Regions from separate parts of the Lysobacter silvisoli genome, predicted to be linked through region 1. Evidence: predicted binding sites of a transcription regulator. Region 1 holds the regulator's gene; each other region holds the start of a gene.
What was found. Region 1 encodes sigma-54, which starts transcription at its own class of promoters, with help from an activator protein. Its sites were predicted from a motif close to TGGCACGNGCNTTGC; they were not measured.

Region 1 (5,299 bases):
CTCGGACGTGCCGGTTACCCTGGTCCAGCCGGGCACTATAATGAACGGCTCGGGACTGCAAGCCGATCTCGAAACCAAGAACGTCAACATCCCCAACGTCAAGGTCCGCTATGAAGCGAAAGCCCGCTAATTTGCTGGCGCTGTGCCTGGCCGCCGCGCTGCTGGCGCCGGTCGCCGCCGTGCATGCGCGCTCCTCGGACCGCAACCAGCCCATGGACGTCGGCGCCGACCACAGCAACTGCTCGGTCAACACCGACACCGGCCCCTGCCTGCTCACCGGCAACGTCAAGATCGTGCAGGGCACGCTGGTCATCAACGCCGCCAAGGCCGACATCAAGCGCTCCAACGGCGATATCAGTTACGTGACCCTGACCGGTTCGCAGGTGACCTTGAAGCAGGAAATGGACGACGGCTCGCCGTTCGCCGGCCGCGCCAACAAGGTCGACTACGACATGCCCAAGGACATCATCGTCCTGACCGGCAACGCCTACGTCGACAAGGCCGGCGACACCATCAAGAGCGATCGCATCGTCTACAACATGAAGTCCGGCCAGATCGAAAGCGGCGGCACCGGCGGCCGCGTCAACCTGCGCCTGCAGCCCAAGAGCAAGCCCGCCGCGCCGGCCAAGGGAGGCCGTTGATGCTGGTCGCCCGCGGTCTGCGCAAGGCTTACCGCGCCCGCGAAGTGGTGCGCGATTTCGGGCTCACGCTGGACGCCGGCGAAGTGGTCGGCCTGCTCGGCCCCAACGGCGCCGGCAAGACCACCTGCTTCTACATGATCGTGGGCCTGGTGCCCGCCGACGCCGGGCAGATCCTGCTCGACGGCAAGGACATCACCGCCGATCCCATGTATGCCCGCGCCAAGTACGGCGTGGGCTATCTGCCGCAGGAACCCTCGGTGTTCCGCAAGCTCACCGTGGCCGACAACCTGCGCCTGGTGCTGGAACTGCGCGATGACCTGGACCGCAAGGGCCGCGAGCGCGAACTGGCCAGCCTGATGGACGAGTTGCAGGTCGCGCACGTGGCCGACCAGCTCGGCGCCAGCCTGTCCGGCGGCGAACGCCGCCGGGTCGAGATCGCGCGCGCCCTGGCGGCGCGGCCGCGGCTGATGCTGCTGGACGAACCCTTCGCCGGTGTCGACCCCATTTCGGTCGGCGAAATCCAGAGAATCGTGCGCCACCTCAAGAATCGCGGCATCGGCGTGCTGATTACCGACCATAACGTGCGCGAGACCTTGGGCATTTGCGACCGGGCGTATATCCTCAACGACGGCGGCGTGCTCGCGCAGGGGGCTCCGGACGCGCTGCTGGCAAATCCCGACGTCCGTCGCGTATACCTGGGCGAAACCTTCCGCCTGTAACCTGTGTTCGATAGCACGTAGGTTCCAGGCGCGATTCAGCGGTTCGCCTGGCCTGCGCTTGCGGCCGCCCGCCCTGTCAGGTCGCGTTAGACACCGAACATGAAGCCCCGCCTCCAAGCCTCGCTAGGACAACAGCTGGTGATGACGCCGCAACTGCGGCAGGCCATCCGCTTGCTGCAATTGTCCGCGGTGGAATTGGAGGCCGAGCTGGTCACCGCGGTGGAAAGCAATCCGCTGCTGGACTGGACCGAAACCGCGATCAGCGTGGGCAACGGCAGCGGCGAGGAACACGGCAGCGCGCCCGAATCCTCCGGCGAAGACCGCGAGCCGCTGCCGCCGGAGGCCGAATGGGGCGCCAACGACGGCGAGCCCTGGTACCAGCGCATCGGCCCGTCCGATCACGACGACGACACCCCGGTGGCCGAACAGGTCGCCGACGCCGACACCCTGCACGACCATCTGCTGTGGCAGTTGCACCTGAGCCCGCTGACCGCGCGCGACCGCCTGATCGGCGTGGCCCTGATCGAGGCCATCGACGACGACGGCTACCTGCGCGAACCGCTGGACGCGATCGCCGCCTCGCTGGGCCCGGCCATCGACGCCGGCGAGGACGAGCTGACCACGGTGCTGCACCAGATCCAGCGCTACGACCCGGTCGGGGTCGGCGCGCGTTCGCTGGGCGAGTGCCTGCGCCTGCAGCTGAGCCAGCTGCCCGCCGAGACGCCCGGCCGCGAGCTGGCCTCGCGCCTGGCCAACGGCCCGCTGGAGCGCCTGCCCAAGATCGGCGCGGCCGGCCTGGCCGCGGAACTCAAGCTGGACGTGGCCGAGGTCGAAACCGCGGTGCAGCTGCTGCGCTCGCTGGACCCGCGCCCCGGCGCGCAGATCGGCGCGATCGCCACCGATACCTATGTGACGCCCGACGTGGTGATCTGGCGCCAGCACGGCCTGTGGCGGGTGGCGCTGGCCGACGGCATGCGCCCGCGCATCGCCATCCACCGCGGCTACGAAGGCATGATCCGCCACGCCAGCGCCTCCGACGCCAGCTATCTGCGCGGGCATCTGCAAGAGGCGCGCTGGCTGCTCAAGAGCCTGGAAGCGCGCGGCGACACCTTGCTCAAGGTGGCGCGCTGCCTGCTCAAGCAGCAGGCCGCGTTCCTGGAGTTCGGCGACAGCGCGCTGCGCCCGCTGACCCTGCGCGAGGTCGCCAACGAAATCGGCCTGCACGAATCCACGGTCTCGCGCGCGATCTCGCGCAAGTACGCGCGCACCCCGCGCGGCACCGTGCCGCTGCGCGCGTTCTTCGCCTCGGGCATCGACACCGGCGCCGGCGGCGAGGCCTCCAGCACCGCGATCCAGGCCATGATCCGGCGCCTGATCGAGGCCGAGAACCCGCGCAAGCCGCTGTCGGACGCGCGCCTGGCCGAAACCCTGAAGGCCACCGGCGTGCCGGTGGCGCGCCGCACCGTGGCCAAGTACCGCGAGGCGATGAGCATTCCGTCGTCGCAGGATCGGGTGCGAATCGGCTAAGGCCTTGGGCGCGCAGCCCCTGAGCCAACCCGTCAGTCCGGCGAAAGCCGGAACCCATGTTGACGTCGCTTGTCGACGGCGGCGGCCGAGAGAGCAGGAGCAAACTGGGTTCCGGCTTTCGCCGGAATAACGAAGCGCGAACTGCTCGGGGACCGGATCGGCCCCGTGGAGCATTCCAGCCCAGCGTGGAACCTCCCCCGCTTAACTCCCTTTTCACTATTGCGCCTCCGACTTTGGTCGTAGGCCCGTCGAAATCCCAGCGGATCAACGCGTTCCATCGGTACACACGAAATTACTACCGTTTCCCCCTTGCGCCCCTCGCTCATCGTGCGATGCTGGGCTCGTGGCTCCGGCTACGGAGCCGCATTCCCATGCGATGCAAGAAGAAGGAGGCCTCCGATGCGTATCGAAACCCACGGCCAGCAGATCGAAGTCACCAGTGCGCTGCGCGACTACGTCGAATCCAAGCTGGCACGGCTGCAACGGCACTATGAGCAGCCTTTCGACATCCGCACCCAACTCAGCCTCGACAAGCCCGACCACCGCGCCGAAGCCACCGTGAACCTGGCCGGCCGTACCCTCCACTGCGACGCCGCCGCCGTCGACATGTATGCGGCCATCGACCTCCTCGCCGACAAGCTGGATCGCCTGCTGATGAAGCACAAGAGCAAGCTGGTCGATCACCACCGCGGAGAAAGCCTCGCCCGCAACGGCGAATTCGGCTGAACGCCTAAGCCGGCCGTTTCGGGGATAATGCGCGCCTTCCCGACGCTGTGCCGCAACGATGCCGCTTCATGAACTGCTGAGCGCGCGACGGGTCGCGATCCTGGAGCAATCCAGCGATCGCGACGCCGTCTTGGACGCCGCCGCGCGCCTGCTGGCCGAGGGCTCGCCGGACGGGGCACAGGCCATCGGCGACAGCCTGCGCGAGCGCGAACGCCTGGCCAGCACCGCCATCGGCCATGGCGTGGCCATCCCGCACGGCCGCAGCGCCCTGTTCGGCGACAGCCGCGGTGCCTTTCTGCGATTGGAACAACCGGTAGACTTCGGCGCAGCCGATGGCGAAAAAGTCGATCTGGTGCTGGCCATGACCGTGCCCGAACACTACGTGCAGCAACACCTGCAGCTGCTGGCCGAACTGGCCGAGCGCTTCGCCGAGGCCGATTTCCGCGCCGCCTTGCGCGCGGCCGGCGACGTGGACGAATTGGGCTGGCGACTGCTGGGCGGCGGCGCGCTGCGCAGCGGGGCACAAGCCGGCGGGTCGCAGGCATGACCACCAGCATCAGCGCCGGCGAACTGTTCGAGCAGCAGCGCGAGCGCCTGGACCTGCGCTGGCTGGCCGGCCAGCGCGGCGACGACCGCGTGGTCGAGGCCGTGGAAACCGTGGCCCGTCGCCCATCCCTGGCCGGTTACCTCAACGCCATCTACCCCAACAAGGTGCAGATCCTGGGCAGCGAGGAGCTGTCGTGGCTGGATTCGCTGGACTCGCGCCTGCGCTGGGAAACCATCGAGAAGATCATCCAGTTCCGCCCGCTGGCCCTGGTCATCAGCAAGAACCAGCCCTGCCCGGAAGACCTGCGCCAGGCCGCCGAGGAAAGCGGCACCGCGCTGTGGGTGTCGCCGCGGCGCGGCCACGAACTGCTCAACCACCTGCAGTACCACCTGGCCCGCACCCTGGCCCCACGCATCACCATGCACGGCGTGTTCATGGAGATCTATTCCATCGGCGTGCTGATCACCGGCGAGTCCGGTTCGGGCAAGAGCGAGTTGGCCCTGGAGCTGGTCACCCGCGGCCACCGCCTGGTCGCCGACGACGCGCCCGAATTCACCCAGATCGCGCCGGACGTGCTCGACGGCACCTGTCCGGAAATGCTGCAGGACCTGTTGGAAGTGCGCGGCCTGGGCGTGCTCAACATCCGCCAGATGTTCGGCGACACCGCGGTCAAGAACAACAAGTACCTGCGCCTGATCGTGCACCTGACCCGGCCGATGACCGAGCCCAAGCCGGCCGGCATCGAACGCCTCACCGGCGACACCGGCCTGCGCCGGGTGCTGGACCTGGACGTGCCCATGATCACCCTGCCGGTGATGCCCGGCCGCAACCTGGCCGTGCTCACCGAGGCCGCCACGCGCCTGCACAGCCTGCGCATGAAGGGCCTGGACCCGGCCGCGGCCTTCATCGCGCGCCACAGCAACTTCCTGGAGCGCGGCGAATCGTGAACCAAAGCGTCGAACCGGTCCTGATCATCGTCAGCGGCATGTCCGGCTCGGGCAAGTCGGTGGCGCTGCACACCTTCGAAGACCTGGGCTACTACTGCGTCGACAACCTGCCCGCCGAACTGCTGCCGGAGTTCGTGCGCACCGTGGTCAAGGCCGACGACGGCATTCCGGCCAAGCTCGCGGTCAGCATCG
Region 2 (5,299 bases), 1.7 Mb from region 1:
AACGCAGCGAATGAAAGCAAACTTGATGACCTTCGCATCCCTGGCAGTTCCTTCGATCAAGGTTTGGGGTTGCGGCCGTCGAGTTGGTCACGAAGGGCGGCTTCCCGCTGCAGCGCCTTGTGCAACTCCGCTTCGGATTGTTTGAGCTTGTCTACAAGACCTTGGGAGTACCGCTGCCACTCCCTTATTGCGGCGTCACGATCCGTTCGGAGTTGCTGAATTTTTGCCTCCAGCTCGACCGCGTAGGCCTGCCATTCGGACGCGTGGCGGGCCACGCGGCGGCTTTGCTGCTCGTCCCAAAGGCGAAGCGAGTTGACCGACTGCTGGCCGGCCAGGTAGTCCGAATTGCTCATCCTTCCTTCCCCCGCAGACGATCCGGTTGCGCGTCGATGTCAGACCATGCCTCTTCGTCGATCTCCGTCGCGCATGCGTGAAATGCACCTAAGACATAGTCGTAGGTTCGGCCGGGCTCGATTGCGACGGTTCCTGTCCGCGCCGCCGCGAGAACATGTCGCATCCTGGCCGCGTAACAGCCCAGAGGAGCGGTGATCCGTTCCAGTCTCTCGATCACGTCGACCACGAGCGCATCTTGTGCATCGCTCTGCATCCAGTCGGTGATCCTGGTCGTTGCTTGCTGCATTTGCATCGTGACGTCCCCTGCGTTGATGGAAATGGTTGCCTGGCTTAGTCCAGGGCTACGGATCGACCATTTCCGATCTCTGGGGAACTAGCGGCGACGTAATCGATGACATGGCGCCGGGCGTCGTCGAATTCGGAGTTGGTGCGTCGGCAAGTAGCGTGTCAAGGAACGTAGTGACGGCTTCCTGCTCGTGATCCTTCAATCCCGTAACGAAGCTGCGAACCGTCGCGAGATAGCTTGGCTGTCGCTTGATCTGCCTCTCGATCGACACACCGATAAGGAGCAGCGCACGGTTGCGGGATTTTCGGCTGACTGATCGATCTCGCTGCAGGGATCTCTTGATTCGCTCGTCAAGCTCTCGCTGCTTCTCCAAGAGCGCGGCGGTGCGATCGCTGATCACATTTTTGGCGGACATTGCATCCTCTTTGGATAACTGAGGGTGCATCTATCTAATGCATGGCATGGCCGCCGTTCAACGACTATGAAGTCATGGTTACACAAAGTGATATTGGGGTTGCGGCAGTATTGGAACTGTCGGCGAAGGCTCTTGCTTGGCTCCCGAAGCGCAGCAAGGGCGCACTTATACATTCCGCTGCGCGGAACGTGTGCGGCCTGCCGGCGGAAGAAGCAATGGCAACCCAAGAGCAGGAGCAAAGGCAGCGCGTGACTATCTTCCACCTCTCCCTGCAGATCATCGGCCGTAGCAGCGGCCGCTCATCGACTGCGGCGGCGGCCTACCGGTCTGCCTGCCGCATCGTCGATGAATGCACGGGAGAGATGCATGACTTCACGCGCAAGGGCGGCGTGCGCGAATCATTCATTCTGGCTCCCGAATCGGCCCCTGGCTGGATGCGTAACCGCTCTTCTCTGTGGAATGGCGTCGAGCGAATCGAGAAGCGGAAGGACGCGCAACTCTGTCGCGAAGTTGAGATTGGCTTGCCGCACGAATTGCCGCACGAAGCTCGCCGCCGCCTGTTGGCCGAGTTCATCGAGTCCGAGTTCGTGGCTCTCGGCATGATCGCGGACGTGGCAATGCACGCGCCGGGAAAAGATGGCGATCGCCTCTTCTTCAGGTACCACGGCCGCCAGACCTCGGTGCCGCCCTCTTTCAGCTCGTCGCTGCGCAAGCCGCCCGCGCGCAGTTGCTGGATGCATTGCGCGCGCAGTTCGCCCACCTCGGCCAGCGCCGTCTCGATCTTGGTCGCGCGCACCTGCAGATTGAGCTCCAGGCCGTACTCGACCACGGTCTCGACCAGATCGGCGGAGCCGATCACTTCTATGTAGCTGTCCATGACTCGTTCCTGTTCGCCTCGCGCGGCCCAGCGGCGCGCCCGGCGCTCATTCTGCCTCGCGCGGCATCGGTTCCCGCGCGGCGACGCACCGGTTCGGCGCAACCCGCAGCCACGATCGGCGATTGCAACCATCGCCATGGCTGCCGCATCTAGGCTAGCGCCGCCCGGCCGCCAGGCCGGACACTGTCTGTCGCCCGCGAAGGAGTGCCATGAACAACCGCCGCCCCCGCCTGATCCTGTCGGCCGCCCTGACCCTGGCCGCCGTGCCCGCTTTCGCCGCCGACGCGGACACCACGCGCACCGCCGAACTCAAGGCCCGCTTCGACGCCGCGATCCCCGCATTGCTGCAACGCACGCAGGTGTCCAGCGTGTCGGTCGCGCGCATGGAGCACGGCCGCCTGGTCTTCGCCGCCGCCTACGGCGAACAAGCCGCCGGGCAGCCGGCCACCGTGCGCACCGTCTACAACATCGCCTCGATGACCAAACCGGTGTCGGCCGAAATCGTGTTGCGCCTGGCCAGCGAGGGCAAGCTGGACCTGGACCGGCCGATGTCCCCGGACTGGGTCGATCCCGACGTGGCCGCCGACCCGCGCCATGAATTGCTCACCCCGCGCCTGGCCCTGAGCCACCGCAGCGGCTTCGCCAACTGGCGCTACCAGACCGACGGCAAGCTGCGCTTCGACGCCGCGCCCGGCGAGAAGGTCGGCTACTCCGGCGAAGGCTACGAATACGTGGCCCGCTACGCCGAAAAGCGCGCCGGCCAGCCCTTCGACGCGCTGCTGCGCGAGCGCCTGTTCGTGCCGCTGGGCATGCAGGACACCTCGTACAAGCGCGAACCCTCGTTCGAAGGCCGCATCGCCGTGCCGCACGACGCCCAAGGCAAGACCCTGGACCCGGACTTCTACGCCAAGGGCGACTGGCAGGCCTCCGACGAGCTCTACACCACGCCCAGCGACTACGTGCGCTTCATGGCCGCCGTCGCCCGCCACCAGGGCGTGAGCGACGCGCTCGCGCGGCAGCGCCGGCAGGTGCAGGCCAGCACGCGCGAGCAGCAATGCGAAGGCAAGCGCGCGCAAGGCTGCCCGGCCGAGATGGGCTACGGCCTGGGCTGGGAAGTCATGCGCTACGACCAGCGCACCTACCTGGTGCACAGCGGCAGCGACGCCGGCGAGTTCACCCTGGGCTACCTGGACCCGGCCGACGGCAGCGGCACGGTGATCTTCACCAACAACCACGCCCGCAACGGCCACAAGGTGATCGCCCCGATCATCGAGCTGATCGGCCGCGACCCGCAGCTGCTGCAGTTCGCCCTGGGTCGCACCGACCCCTGATCCGGCCTCGCCGGCCGCTCCACGCGGCCGGCCCCCAGGGGCGCAGCCCGCCCCTGGGCGGCGCCCGCCGGTACTCCAAGGCCGGACCTGCGGCCGGGCGGCGTCGGCCCGCGCGGCCCGGAGCCTGACCGAAACCGACTGCAACCCTCCGCAGAAGGCCTTAACGGGCCCTAGCTGAACCACCGGGCTTTCGAAAGCACTGGTGGCACAAACATTGCGTCCTCCCGTTTTGTGACTTTTCTCACACTTTTGAAGTCACCCCGCTGGGCTGCCCCGCCCCTCCTCGTCACACGGGATACGGACCTTCCATGCTGTCTTTACATCGACTTACGCGATCGGTGGCCTGGGTACTGGCCGCCGGAACCTTGCACATTGCGTCAGTAGCTGCCGCTGAGGGTCACCCCGCCCCAGCCACCGACTACCCGCGCATCGAACAACTGCGCACGCAGCGCGACTGGCTCGGTGCGCTGGCCGCGATCGAACAACAATTGGCTGCCCACCCCCAGGACGACCGCCTCTACCGCCTGCGCGTGCTGACCCTGGCCGACATCGGCAGCCGCGACCGCGCGCGCCAGCTCTACCTGGCCCGCCCGCAGTTGTTCAGCGCCGAAGAAGCCGCCGTGCTCGACGCCGCCGGCCTCGCCCGCCGCATCGTCTGGAGCAAGCTCTACGCGGTGGACGAGGCCACGCGCCAGGAAGAAGCGCGCGCCGCCGACGCCGCCATCGACGCCTACCGCGCCCAGCTCGCCCGCAACGGCCAGGCCGAACCGGCCAGCCTGGCCTACGACCGCCTGATCGTGCTCAACCGCCTGGGCCGCCACGCCGAGGTTGCATCCGAATACCGGCGCCTGGAAACCGGCGGCACGCCCGTGCCCGGCTACGCCCTGGGCGCGGTCGGCGACTCGCTGCTGGCCCTGCGCCGCCCCGACGAAGCCGCCGCCGCGCTGCAGCGCGCGGTGCAGGCCGACCCGGACGATCCCGACCTGCCGATCCAGCTGGCCTACGCCGAACTCGAACGCGAACGCTTCGACCGGGCGCTGCCGCTGCTGCGCTCGCTGATGGAATCGCGCCCCACCTGGCCGCGCGCGCCCGGTGCGCGCCGCGGCCACGAGAACTGGCCGCGCTACGACGCCGAAACCAACTACGCCCTGGCCCGCGCCTTCGGCGAAGACCTGCCCGGCGCCCAGGCCATGCTGGAACCGCTGGCCGCCATCGGCCCCAACAACGCCGACCTGCAGGCCAACCTGGGTTCGGTGTACCAGTTGCGTGGCTGGACCGAACGCGCGCTGGAGCGCTACCGCATCGCCGCCACCCTGGACGAGCGCAATGTCGAGGCGCGCATCGGCCAGGTCGAAACCCTGTCGCTGCTGCAGCGCTACGACCAGGCGCGCCCGATCCACGACGAACTGCTGGCGCGCTACCCGAACGAACCGCACGTGCGCACCATGGAGCGCACCTGGGCCATGCGCCGCGGCTGGCAGGCGCGCGCGTTCGTGAGCGGCGGCCGCAACCGCGACGACGGCGGCGGCGCCAGCGCCTCGCCGCTGGGCAACCGCGACCGCGAGTACGGCCTGGAAGTGGCGACCCCGCTGATGGACGACCGCTGGCGGATCTTCGCGCGCAGCGGCGAGCGCTGGGCGGACTTCCAGGGCGACCGCAGCCGCGCGCAGCGCAACGAAGCCGGCGTGAGCTACGCCTACGGCCGCCTCAGCGCCAACGCCTACGTCGGCCGCGACCGCGACGGCCTGGGCGGCACCGCCTTCGGCGTGGGCGCCGACTGGCGCATCGACGACCGGTACGCGCTGCGTGCCCGCGCCGCGCGCAACGACGCCGGCGCCTCGCTGCAGGCGCGCGCCGCGGGCATCACCGCCGACCTGATCGAAGTGGGCGCCGACTACCGCCCCAGCGAACGCACCGCCGTGGGCGCGACTTTGCAGCACTGGCGCTACGACGACGGCAACCGCCGCGACCAGTTCAGCGCCTCGCTGGACCAGCGCCTGCTCAGCCGCCCGCACCTGCTCATCGACGGCCTGGCC
Region 3 (5,299 bases), on a different contig from region 1:
ACAGCGTGTCGGTCGGCGTGACGGTGGCGCCCAGGTAGAGTTCGGCGGTATTCGGGCTGTTGAAGCCGCCCGGGTAGTCGCCGGGATACCCGTAGTACAGCGCGCCCACGTCGTAGGCGAAACGCTCGCCGGCCTTGCCGCGATAGCCGGCATAGGCGTCCAGCTCCAGGCTGCTGGAAATGTCGTCGCCGACGACGACGGTGTCGGACAGCCAACTGACGTTGCTGCCCCAGGCGCCGACATAGAAACCGCTGTCGGACGCGTACTCGATGCCGCCCTGCAGGGCGGGTTCCTGGTTGGTCTGCGACACCCCTCTGAAGACGTAGTCGCTGCTCAGGCTCACCGAACCGGAGGCACCGGCGTGCGCGGGCGCGTTCGCGGACAGGGCGAACGCGAGGGCGAGCGCGGCAGGCGCGATCGCGGTGTTGCGGGCGTTGGTACGAGACGACATGACGCAGGCTCCTCATAAGCGGTGGCCCCTCCCCGGTCATTGCATTCGTGCTCTCGAAAGCGGGACGTAGCTGGGTGCCCGCGTTTCTTCGGGGACGCACTCGCCTGGCGGCGGGGCGTAGCCCGTCGGTTGGGTCTCCTGTTTGTGCTGGTGATGGTGGAAAAGCACGCGGCCCGTGGCTTGCGCCGCGGGCCGCGTGGGGGTTACAGCCGTTTGCTCATGAACACGCTGTTGGGGTCGTCGACGTAGTCGGCGAACGGTGGACAGGGCTCGAAGCCGTAGCGCGCGTACAGCGTGCGCGCCGGCGCGAAGCCGTCCATCGATCCGGTCTCCAGGCTCAGGCGCCGGTAGGCGCGGCGCGCGGCCTCGCCCAGCAGGTGCTGCAGCATCGCCGCGGCCACGCCCTTGCGCAGGTGGCGCGAGGCCGTGCGCATGGACTTGATCTCGCCGTGCTCCGCGTCGAGCTGCTTGAGCGCACCCACGCCGAGCAGGTCCTCGTCCTGCCATGCGCTCCAGAAACTGATTTCCGGGCGCCGCAGACCGTCCAGGTCCAGCGCGTGGATGCTTTCCGGCGGCGACAGCTCGGCCATGCCCTGCAGGTGTTCGCGCAGCAGCGCGATCACCTGCGGATGGTCCAGTTGTCCGGCGCGGATCTGCATCGGTGCTCCTGGCGGCAGCGTGGAATGCGCGCACCGGGATCGCGTCCCGGCGCGCGCGAGCTTGGGCTTAGACGGTGTAGTACATCTGGTACTCGAGCGGGTGAGTGGCCGCGCGGAACTTGGTCACTTCCTGCATCTTCAGCGCGATGTAGCTGTCGATGAAGTCGTCGGTGAACACGCCGCCGGCCTTGAGGAAGTCGCGATCCTTGTCCAGCGCTTCCAGGGCCTGGTCCAGCGAGTGGCACACGGTCGGGATGCCCTTCTCCTCTTCCGGCGGCAGGTCGTACAGGTCCTTGTCGCTGGGCGCACCCGGATCGATCTGGTTCTTGATGCCGTCCAGGCCGGCCATCATCAGCGCGGCGAAGGTCAGGTAGCCCGACTGGATCGGGTCGGGGAAGCGCATTTCGATGCGGCGCGCCTTCGGGTTGGCCACGTACGGAATGCGGCAGCTCGCCGAACGGTTGCGCGCCGAGTAGGCCAGCATCACCGGCGCCTCGAAGCCCGGCACCAGGCGCTTGTAGCTGTTGGTGCCCGAGTTGGTGAAGGCGTTGATCGCGCGCGCGTGCTTGAACACGCCGCCGATGTACCACAGCGCCAGCTGCGACAGGCCGCCGTAGCCGTCGCCCGAGAACAGGTTGACGCCGCCCTTGGCGAAGGACTGGTGCACGTGCATGCCGCTGCCGTTGTCGCCGACGATGGGCTTGGGCATGAAGGTCGCGGTCTTGCCGTTGCGGAAGGCCACGTTCTTGATGATGTACTTCATCGTCAGCAGCTCGTCGGCCTTCTTGACCAGCGAGTTGAACTTGGTGCCGATCTCGCACTGGCCGGCGTTGGCCACTTCGTGGTGGTGCACTTCGACTTCGATGCCGACCTGCTCCAGGGTCTTGCACATCTCGGCGCGCAGGTCGTGCAGCGAATCCAGCGGCGCGACCGGGAAGTAGCCGCCCTTCACGCCCGGACGGTAGCCGCTGTTGCCGCCTTCGTATTCCTTGGCCGAGTTCCAATGCGCCTCTTCCGAGTCGATGTGGAAGAAGGTGTGGCCCATTTCATTGGCGTAGCGCACCGAGTCGAAGATGAAGAACTCGGGCTCGGGACCGAAGAAGGCCTGATCGGCGACGCCGCTGGACTTCAGGTAGGCCTCGGCGCGCTTGGCCACGCCGCGCGGGTCGCGCGAGTAGGCCTGCATGGTGGCCGGATCGAGGATGTCGCAGGTCAGCACCAGGGTCGGATCGGCGGTGAACGGATCCAGGAACGCGGTGGACGCGTCGGGCAGCAGGATCATGTCCGACTCGTTGATGCCCTTCCAGCCGCTGATCGAGGAGCCGTCGAACATCTTGCCGTCCTCGAACAGCGCCGGCTCGACGATGGACTTGGGGAAGGTCACGTGGTGCTGGACGCCGCGCATGTCGGTGAAGCGCAGATCGACGAATTCGATCTTGTGGTCCTTGATGAGCTTTTCGACGTGTTCGAGGGACATGGACTGGATCCGGTGGGCTAGGGAAAGGGGATCTTGCGCGGCGTGGTGGCTGCCTGGGCTAGACAAAGCAAGCCACGTGCCAACATTCGGAGAATCTCAAGACATTGATTTTCAATGAATTAATCTTGGGTGCACCGCAGCAATGCGATCAGTTGGTGCAACCGAGGATGGATTTGCACCATTTAGGTGCAAACCCGCTTTGAGCTATCCTGAGCCCGATTTCGTCCCCGTCATCCGGCTCAGCCCCACTCCATGACCGATCTGCTCGCCGCGCTGCTGCTCGGCATCATCGAAGGCATCACCGAATTCCTGCCCATCTCCAGCACCGGCCACCTGCTGATCGCCCAGCACTGGCTCGGTCACCGTTCGGACCTGTTCAACATCTCGATCCAGGCCGGCGCGATCCTGGCGGTGGTGCTGATCTACCGCCAGCGCCTGTGGCAGCTGGCCACCGGCTTCATGCAGCCGGAGAACCGCGACTACCTGCTCAAGCTGATCGTCGCCTTCGGCGTGACCGCGGTGCTGGGCATCGCGGTCAAGAAGCTGGGCTTCGAATTGCCGGACAAGGTGCTGCCGATCGCCTGGGCGCTGGTGCTGGGCGGCATCTGGATGCTGCTGGCCGAGCACTACGCGGCCAAGCGCGCGCAGGTCCTGGGCGAGCGCAGCCACATCAGCTGGACGGTGGCGATCCTGGTCGGCGTGGCCCAGGTGATCGCCGGCGTGTTCCCCGGCACCTCGCGCTCGGGCGCGACCATCTTCGTCGCCCTGCTCGCCGGCACCACCAGCCGCGCGGCGGCCACCGAGTTCGCGTTCCTGGTCGGCATCCCGACCATGTTCGCCGCCACCGCCTACGAGGCCCTGGACGTGCTGGGCACCCCGGCCGCGGCGAACGAGGACTGGACCGCGCTGGCCGTGGCCTTCGTCGCCTCGGCGGTGACCGCCTTCATCGCGGTGAAGTGGCTGCTGCGCTACATCCAGAGCCACCGATTCACTGCGTTCGCTTATTACCGCTTCGCCCTGGGCGCGGCGCTGCTGCTGTTGATGCCCTCGGGCAGCTGAACCCGCGATACCGCTTTTTCACGCTTTCTTTCCGCCGCCTGAACGATCCTGAATAGGCGCAGCCCCAGTGGCTGCCCCGCTGCGTTCGCATCGGTTCGTTATTCGCAATGGAAGATCGCCCCATGAAGACCCTGTTCGCCCCCGCCCTGCTCAGCCTGGCCCTGGCCGCCTGCGCGTCCAACACCTCGACCGATCCGCAGCAGGGTGCCGCCGCCGGTACGACCGCGGCCGGTACCGCCGCCGATGCGAGCGCCGACATCAAGCTCGATGCCTACCACTGGCGCCTGACCAGCGCGCAGGACGCGTCGGGCAAGGCGATCGCGGTGCTGGCGCCCAACCCGCAGCGCCCGCTGCAGCTGGACTTCAAGGGCGACCGGGTCAGCGTCAGCGGCGGCTGCAACGGCGCCAACGGCCGCTACACGCGCGATGCCAAGGGCCTGACCTTCGGCGACATGGCGCAAACCCTGATGGCCTGCCAGGACCGCGGCTTGATGGAACTGGACACCGCGGTCGGCGAACGCCTGCGCGGCACCCTGCCGGCCAAGATCGAAGGCGGCGACGCGCCCAGCCTGCTGCTGACCGCCGCCAACGGCGACCAGCTGCGCTTCGAAGGCGCGCCCACGCCGGCCACGCGCTACGGCGGCGAAGGCAAGACCGTGTTCTTCGAAGTGGCCGCGCAGCGCGCGCCCTGCTCGCACCCGCTGATTCCGAACATGCGGTGCCTGCAGGTGCGCGAGCGCAGCTACGACGCCAACGGCGTGGCCGCCAAGACCGATGCCGCCTGGCAGCCGCTGTACCAGGAGATCGAGGGCTACGAACACCAGGCCGGCGTGCGCAACGTGTTGCGGGTGAAGCAGTACGACATCAAGAACCCGCCGGCGGATGCCTCGTCGGTGGCGTACGTGCTGGATATGGTGGTCGAATCGGAAGTGGTGGCGAAGTAAGCGCCGCCGGCTTTACGGTAGCGGCTGCGCCGCGATGCGGAATTGCGCGTCGCGGCACAGCTTTCACGGGCGCGCGCGCATTACGTTCTTAGCCTGTACCGCGCCTGCGCTGCCTGCTGTCTGTGGGAGCGGCGTGAGCCGCGATTGGAAGGCCGAAAGGCGAGTGGACCAATCGCGACTTACGTCGCTCCCACAGGCGGCAGGCGGTGCGCCCGCCTACGCATCGCCCGCTTTGGGGTAGGAGCGGCGTGAGCCGCGACGCGTAAATTCGAGCGGCGGCGGGGCTGCGCAGTCAGGGCGGCATCACGGTCGCGGCTTACGCCGCTCCTACCCCAAGGCCAAGAGGCGCTGCGATTAGGGCGCGGATTCCGCGGCGGGCCTGGCCGGCGGCAGCACGCCGTCGGCGAACTGATCGCTGATGGAATGGCGCGGGCGGCCGGCGGGTGCGCCGTTGCGGGGGCGGTCGATCACGTAGCAGCGCGCCAGCGAGTCGTGCCAGCCGCGGCGCACGCTGTCCTCGCTCATCAACAGCGAGAAGGCTTCGAACGGGATGAACCGGCACAGGCTGCGCAGCAGGGCGCGGCCGAAGCCCGGCGGCCGGCCGTATTCGTCGACCACGCGGGTGTTGGTGATCAGCTTGCCGATGGTGAAGCCGAACGCGCCTTCCATGAGGGTGTAGTAGGCCAACATCGAAACGACGGAGAGCACT

Region 2: the regulator sigma-54 is predicted to act here: its motif matches at 3,467-3,481, upstream of pgaA (poly-beta-1,6 N-acetyl-D-glucosamine export porin PgaA).
Region 3: the regulator sigma-54 is predicted to act here: its motif matches at 2,655-2,669, upstream of glnA (type I glutamate--ammonia ligase).

The regions. Positions count from the first base shown of each region.
Region 1 covers NZ_QTSU01000001.1:2,257,449-2,262,747, forward strand. The annotation lists gene lptC (LPS export ABC transporter periplasmic protein LptC) at 1-130, shown strand, start outside; gene lptA (lipopolysaccharide transport periplasmic protein LptA) at 111-641, shown strand; gene lptB (LPS export ABC transporter ATP-binding protein) at 641-1,360, shown strand; gene DX914_RS09980 (RNA polymerase factor sigma-54) at 1,460-2,887, shown strand; gene hpf (ribosome hibernation-promoting factor, HPF/YfiA family) at 3,287-3,613, shown strand; gene DX914_RS09990 (PTS sugar transporter subunit IIA) at 3,672-4,160, shown strand; gene hprK (HPr(Ser) kinase/phosphatase) at 4,157-5,107, shown strand; gene rapZ (RNase adapter RapZ) at 5,101-5,299, shown strand, end outside.
Region 2 covers NZ_QTSU01000001.1:586,168-591,466, reverse strand. The annotation lists gene DX914_RS02730 (hypothetical protein) at 1-60, opposite strand, end outside; gene DX914_RS02725 (hypothetical protein) at 57-353, opposite strand; gene DX914_RS02720 (hypothetical protein) at 350-646, opposite strand; gene DX914_RS19930 (hypothetical protein) at 696-1,055, opposite strand; gene DX914_RS02715 (MobA/MobL family protein) at 1,097-1,924, shown strand; gene DX914_RS02710 (serine hydrolase domain-containing protein) at 2,142-3,263, shown strand; gene pgaA (poly-beta-1,6 N-acetyl-D-glucosamine export porin PgaA) at 3,572-5,299, shown strand, end outside.
Region 3 covers NZ_QTSU01000003.1:466,572-471,870, reverse strand. The annotation lists gene DX914_RS17115 (TorF family putative porin) at 1-451, opposite strand, end outside; gene DX914_RS17110 (GNAT family N-acetyltransferase) at 655-1,110, opposite strand; gene glnA (type I glutamate--ammonia ligase) at 1,178-2,587, opposite strand; gene DX914_RS17100 (undecaprenyl-diphosphate phosphatase) at 2,840-3,646, shown strand; gene DX914_RS17095 (META and DUF4377 domain-containing protein) at 3,769-4,590, shown strand; gene DX914_RS17090 (RDD family protein) at 4,945-5,299, opposite strand, start outside.